2 regions of the Micromonospora chokoriensis genome follow, and region 1 is predicted to be linked to the other one. Evidence: riboswitches for the same ligand, from Rfam matches in the RefSeq annotation. Region 1 holds a riboswitch; the other holds the start of a gene.
What was found. Region 1 has a riboswitch for cobalamin ahead of GA0070612_RS16525 (prenyltransferase/squalene oxidase repeat-containing protein). Riboswitches for the same ligand answer to the same signal wherever they lie in the genome.

Region 1 (3,401 bases):
TTGCAATTGCATACTATGGGCAGCTATGGAGAGGCATGGCGGCACCCCGCGACCGATCACCCGTTACGGCACCCCGGTCCTGCACCGCCGATGCGCCCCGGTAACCGTGTTCGACGACGCGCTCGCCGCACTCATCGACGACATGTTCGCCAGCATGTACGCCGCCCACGGGGTCGGCCTGGCCGCCAACCAGATCGGCGTGGATGCCCGGATCTTCGTCGTCGACTGCCCCGACGCCACGAACACTCACACCGTCGCGCACGTGATCAATCCGGTGTTGCACCTGCCCGAGCAACGGGACCTGGTGATCGACTCCGAGGGTTGCCTGTCCGTGCCAGGACAGCGCGCCGACGTGGCCCGATCCGCCACCGCCTCCGTCACCGGGGTGGACCTGCGCGGCGAGCCGATCCGCCTGGACGGCACCGGCACCCTCGCCCGCTGCTTCCAGCACGAGGTCGACCACCTCGACGGTCTCGCCTACGTCGACCGGCTGCCCGTCAAACTGCGCAAACAGCTCCTTGCGGCCAGCGCCGCACACCCCGGTGTCGGCGCCGGCGTCAACCAGGACGCCGACGCGTGACAGTTGTCCTCGGCATCGAGACGTCCTGCGACGAGACCGGCGTCGGGATCGTCGCCGACGGCGTCCTGCTCGGCGACGCGCTCGCCACGAGCATGGACGAACACGCCCGCTTCGGTGGCGTGGTCCCCGAGATCGCCGCCCGCGCGCACCTGCACGCCATCACCCCTATGGTCGAGCACGCATTGGGCCAGGCCGGGATCGGCTTCGCCGACATCGGCGCGGTCGCCGCCACCGCCGGCCCTGGGCTCGCCACCGCCGTCCAGGTCGGTCTCGCGGCCGGCAAGGCGTACGCGCTGAGCCTTGGTATCCCCCTCTACGGCGTTCACCATCTCGCCGGCCACGCCGCTGTCGACACCCTCGAACACGGACCGCTGCCGGCCCGCTGCGTCGCCCTGATCGTCTCCGGCGGGCACACCAGTCTGCTGCTGATCGGCGACCTCGCCCGCGACCCTGTCGTACACCTCGGCGACACCGTCGACGACGCCGCCGGTGAGGCGTTCGACAAGGTCGCCCGCCTGCTCGGCCTGCCCTACCCCGGCGGACCCGTCATCGACCGGGTCGCCCGCGACGGCGACCCGACGGCCATCGCTTTTCCCCGCCCGATGACCGGCCCCCAGGACGCCCCGTACCGGTTCTCGTTCTCCGGGCTAAAGACCGCTGTGGCTCGCTGGGTCGAACACCACCGCGACCAGCCGCTGCCCGTCGCCGACGTCGCCGCGTCGTTTCAGGAAGCCGTCGCCGACACCCTCACCCGCAAGGCTCTCGCCGCCTGCCGCGACCACCAGGCCGACACACTGCTCCTCGTCGGCGGAGTCGCCGCCAACAGCCGCGTCCGCGCCCTCGCCGAACAACGCTGCTCCGCGGCCGGCATCCACCTGCGGGTGCCGTCGCCACGGCTCTGCACCGACAACGGCGCGATGATCGCCGCCGTCGGAGACCTCCTCGTCCGCGCCGACATCTCCCCCGACCGACTCGACCTCGGCTCCGATCCGTCCGCCGTCCTTCGAGGGGCACTGCTGCACGGAACCCGCTGATCGACATCAAGCGGCGCTCTCGCGCAGTTCCGGCTGTCTTCGCCGAAGTGGCCTCGTCGGATCACGGACATTGACGGCGAGCCCCACACGTGGGAACACTGTCCGTCACAACTTCATACCTGTGTGCTGACGGGGGAAGTCCGGTCGAAATCCGGCGCTGGCCCGCAACGGTAGGCGGCGACACACGTAGTGACGCCGTAAGCCCGATTACCCGCCAGTGCGCATGACCAGCCTCCCCACCCGTCGTGGCCCACGGGTCGGAGCCGCCCGAACCGGAGTCGGGTGGTCTCAGACCATCGGAGCCCGGAAAGGCGTCGCTTCATGGTCAATCGCCCCCTCCGGCACCGCGCCCGCGTCTTCGTAGGCGCTGCGCTCGCCGTCCTCATGCTGTCCCTGGCAGCCGTACCGGCCGCCGCCACAGCATCGCCGCCCACCCTCAATAAGGTCGATGCCGCCGCCGGCTGGCTCGCCCGCCAACTGGTCGACGGCGAGCGGTTCGAGGTCGTCTACGACGGCGTCGCCTATCCCGATCAGGGCCTCACCCTCGACGCGGTGTTCGCCTTCGCCGCAGCCAAGGCAGCCGACACGAACGCGGCGAACGCCATGTCCTGGCTCGCCCAACCGGCCGTGATCACCGGCTACATCGGCGATGGCACCGAGGCGTACGCGGGCGCGACCGCGAAACTCGCTCTGGGTGCCCAGGTCCGCGGCCTCAATCCGGCGACGTTCGGCGGTGTCGACCTGCTCGCGCGGCTCAGCAGCCTGCTGACGCCGAGCGGCCGGTACTCCGACCGGTCGGCGTTCGGTGACTACAGCAACGCCTTCACCCAGTCCTTTGCGGTGCTGGCGTTGGATCGTGCCGGAGGTGCACCGTCGTCGGCGGTGGCGTTCCTGGCCGCGAGCCGGTGCGCCGACGGTGGTTTCCCGCTGCTCTTCGCGCAGCCGACCTGTGTCAGCGACGTCGACGCGACCGCTCTGGCCGTTCAGGCCCTGCTCGCGGCGGACCGTCCGTTGGTCGCGGCTTCGGCCGCGCAGTGGCTGGTCTCCGTGCAGGGCGGTGATGGCTCGTTCGCCGCGAACGGCGTGACCAACGCGAACAGCACCGGGCTCGCCGCCCAGGCGCTCTTCGCCGCCGGTCGGTCGCCGGCCTGGCTACGCGCCCGTCAATTCCTGGTCAGCTTGCAGGTCACCTGCACGGGCGCACCAGCCGACCGGGGCGCCATCGCGTACACCCCCGGCGAATTCGACGCGGGCACCGCCGCCCGGGCCACCGCTCAGGCCGTACCTGGCATGGCAGGCGCCGGGTATGCGACCTCGTCGGCCACCGGCGCTCACACTGCCGCGCCCGTCCTGGCGTGTGCGCCGTGGTGACCCGCCGGCGGGCGACGATGCGCCGACGGATGGCACTTCTGCTCGCGGCCACCGTCGTCAGCATCGGCCTGGTGGCCGTCGACCCGGTGCCACGTGCCGCGCACGCGGCGGCGTGCGCCCCGGGCGCGGGCGTCACGGTGGTGGTCGACCTCACCGCGTTCGGCCTCGGTGTCCAGACCGGCTGCCGGCTCGGCGACCCGCCGACCGGCCTGGCCGCGTTGCAGGGAGCCGGCTTCACCGTGACAGGTACCCAACGGTGGGGGCTCGCCTTCGTCTGCCGAATCAACGGCTATCCCACAGCCGCCGCCGAGCCATGCGTCAACACGCCGCCCGCCAGCGCGTACTGGTCGTACTGGCACGCCACGCCCGGCGGCACCTGGTCCTACAGCACCCTCGGCGCGAGCAGCTACAACCCC
Region 2 (3,401 bases), 400 kb from region 1:
GGTGCCGATGCGGGCCAGCCCGAACCCGGCCAGCAGGGCGACCACCAGCCCGCCGACGAGCAGCGCCAGGTGGCCGTTGCTCAACCGGGACCCGGGTGCCGCCCCGGCGAGGTCCGTGTCCGGCCGGGAGCCCGCCTCGACCGTCGACTCGTCGTCGGTGCTGGCGAGGACCTTGGTCTGCTGATCGGTGCTGGCGGGGGCCTTCGCCTCCTGCTCAGTGGGCGTCGGGTCGACAGCGTCGGTGGCCGTCGGGTCGACAGCGACGCCCGTGCGGGCCGTGACGACCGCGTCGCCCGTACGCGCCGCCGGCACGGTGGCCGGTCGCCGCTTACCACCCGTGGGCTTCGTACCGACACCGCTCACCGCACCGGCCGTCCGGCCGGCGGAGGGCTTGGCGGCGGCCGTCTTTCCCGCGGCGGCCCTGCCTGGGCTGGTCTTGCCGGCGGAGCGCCGGTTCGTGGTACGGGCACCGCCGCCGCGTCGACCGGACGTCCCCGATGAGGTACGGCCCCGGCCGGAGGGTTTGCCGGTGGGCGCCGTCCGGCGACGCCAGACGACGAAGCCGGCCACCGCGACGACCGCCGCGATCGCCGCCGCCCAGCCGGCCCAGGCCGGCGCTCCCGAGCCGCTCTCCTCGGCCGACCCGGTCGGCGGGGCAGCCGCAGCCCCGGACGGCGGGGTCACCGGCTGGGCCGAGGCGGTCGGCACCGCCGACGCCTGCCCGGACGACCCGTGCTGCTCGGTGGCGGCCACCAGCGCCGGGTCCGGCTGCGTCGTCGGCGGGCTCCACCCCGTGGGTGCCGCCGTCACCGGCCCGTTGTAGCGGAACGTCAGCGTGCCCCGCACGGTGTCGCCGTCCGAGGCCACCGACAGGTAGCTCACCGAGTACTGGCCCTTGGCCGGCAGGTGGGTGACGGCCACCGTCGCGGGGAACCCGGTGGTGTACTCCCGTGGCTCGAACTGCCCGTTGACCAGGAAGTACTCCCGTACCGGCTGGTCCAGCGGCTTCGGCTCCCCGTACGACCAGCTGTTGTCGACCCGGATGCCGCCCGGAGCGGTGACAGTGAAGAACGCGTTGGGAGCGGCCTTCTCGGTGAAGAAGAGCTGCACCGCCGTCAACGGCTCGGTCACCGTGGCCCCACCCGCCGGCGTGGACATGGCGAGCGTCCCGTGCGCCGAGGTGGGTTGGGCGGACGCGAGCAGAGCGACCGCCGAGGCGAGGAGGAGCGCGAGGACGCCCGAGAGCACCCGCCCCGGAGTCTGAGGGAGACGACGCATCTGAATATCCTGACCGGAGTGAGGCTTTTTTCAAGAGCTGGCGATCTTTTTCCTCACATGGCAAAAGCCGACGAGGCCCCGGCGCTGCCTCCGCGCCGCGCCCCCGGTGCCGCGACTTGCCTGGCCAGCTATGCTGCGGGCGGCGCTGGTTCGCCCCGTCGTGACCGTCGGGGCGTCGTAAGAGGGAACCCGGTGGAAGTCCGGGACTGCCCCGCAGCGGTGAGTGGGAACGAACGCCGTCATCAGCACTGGGCCGTCGGCCTGGGAAGCGACGGCCGGTAGGAGACCGGCGCGACCGGTCCGGCCCGCGAGTCCGAAGACCTGCCTGCGCTGCGCACGCGACCGTGTGCGCCGCCGTCGGCCTCGCGGGTGGGCTGAGCGGGTGACGTGCCGTCCGTCGGCGCGTGCTCGTCAGGGTGTCCGCGTACCGGTGGTGTGGTTCCCGAGGGACGGACTACCGCTGTGCACGACACCGCCACGATCGCCGGCCGAGCGCCGTCGGCGTCGCACCTGACCCTGTCGCAGATCATGGACCAGCACCACACCAACCTGATGGGTACGGTGCACGGCGGCCGGATCCTCAACCTCATCGACTCCGTCGCCGGGGTGGTCGCCGCCCGGCACTCCGACGGGCCGGCGGTCACCGCCGCGATCGACGAGACCGCGTTCCTGCGCGCGGTGCGGGTCGGCGACGTCGTGCACGTCGACGCCCGGATCACCTGGGCCGGGCGCAGCTCGATGGAGGTCGCGGTCAAGGTCACCGCCGACCGGTGGGACCGGGCCGTGCCACCCACCGACGTGGCCACCGCCCACCTGGTCATGGTCGCGATCGACGACGACGGCCAGCCGAGGACGGTGCCGCCGTTGCTACCCGAGACCGACGGGGACCGGAGGCGCTACCGCGAGGCGGAGATCCGCCGCGAGCACCGGTTGGCCCTGCGGAGGGCGCTGCTCGACGGCGCCGAGGAGGGCTGAGGGGGCGCTCGGGCAGCCTGGGCTCGCCGGACCGGCGCAGTAGCGCGGGACGCCGAGGCGGTCGCCCGCGTCGCGCACTCGTCGCCAAGATCCGTGCAACATCAGGGTTGTTGGTGACTCCCACACGTCGGAGGCAGCAACATCCGGGAAGTTGCCCAGATCTCCGTGATGACGTGAGTGACCGCGGGCGATCCGCTCGGCATGGTCGGCGTGTCGAGCCGCCTGCTGTTGGCTGCGACATGGTCGGACGCTACCGCCGACGATCTGTGATCGAACCCGTCCGCTGACACGGTGCGGCCTCTTGTTGCAAGATATTGGCAACAGCCATATTGAGGCAGCATTGAGAGGACGTACTCCCTGGCCGTGTACAACCTGCCCGACCTGCCCTACGACTACGGCGCACTCGAGCCCGCCATGTCCGGCGAGATCCTGGAGCTGCACCACGACAAGCACCACGCCGCGTACGTCAAGGGCGCCAACGACGGGCTCGACCGGCTTGCCGAGGCCCGTGACAAGGGCGACTACTCGACGCTGGTCGGGCTGGAGAAGACGTTCGCGTTCAACCTGTCCGGGCACGTCCTGCACTCGATCTTCTGGAACAACCTGTCCCCGGACGGCGGTGACCGCCCCGACGGTGAGTTGGCGGCGGCGATCGACGAGCACTTCGGCTCCTTCGACGGCTTCGCCGGTCAGTTGTCGGCGGCGACCAAGGGTGTGCAGGGCTCCGGTTGGGGTGTCCTGGCCTGGGAGCCGCTGAGCCAGCGGTTGATCGTGGAGCAGGTCTACGACCACCACGGCAACGTCGGGCAGGGCTCCACCCCGATCCTGGTGTTCGACGCCTGGGAGCACGCCTACTACCTGCAGTACCGCAACGTCCGCCCGGACTACGTGGATCGGCTGTGGAACCTGGTCAACTGGACCGACGTCATCTCGCGTTTCGACGCCGCCCGCGCCGCCACCCCGAAGATCTGATCGGCGTGACCGGGTACACCCCCGAGGCCGCGGAGATCGTCCAACGCGCTGCCGGGGTCATCGCGGCCAAGCATCGCGGTGACCTCGCGGGCGCGGAAGCTCTCATGTCGGCGTTCGGCCCCGAGCAGGCCCGTACCCTCGGCTTCTATCTGCTCGCGGACCTCGCACTGGGCCTG

Region 2: it holds a riboswitch for cobalamin, as region 1 does, so the genes downstream of both, GA0070612_RS18135 (acyl-CoA thioesterase) here and GA0070612_RS16525 (prenyltransferase/squalene oxidase repeat-containing protein) in region 1, are expected to answer to the same signal.

Annotation. Positions count from the first base shown of each region.
Region 1 covers NZ_LT607409.1:3,505,923-3,509,323, reverse strand. Annotated here, with positions in the region: gene def (peptide deformylase) at 26-580, shown strand; gene tsaD (tRNA (adenosine(37)-N6)-threonylcarbamoyltransferase complex transferase subunit TsaD) at 577-1,614, shown strand; adenosylcobalamin (AdoCbl) riboswitch at 1,722-1,882, shown strand; gene GA0070612_RS16525 (prenyltransferase/squalene oxidase repeat-containing protein) at 1,936-2,985, shown strand; gene GA0070612_RS16520 (hypothetical protein) at 3,015-3,401, shown strand, end outside.
Region 2 covers NZ_LT607409.1:3,901,436-3,904,836, forward strand. Annotated here, with positions in the region: gene GA0070612_RS18130 (copper resistance CopC family protein) at 1-1,278, opposite strand, end outside; cobalamin riboswitch at 1,408-1,621, shown strand; gene GA0070612_RS18135 (acyl-CoA thioesterase) at 1,807-2,253, shown strand; gene GA0070612_RS18140 (superoxide dismutase) at 2,617-3,225, shown strand; gene GA0070612_RS18145 (superoxide dismutase) at 3,231-3,401, shown strand, end outside.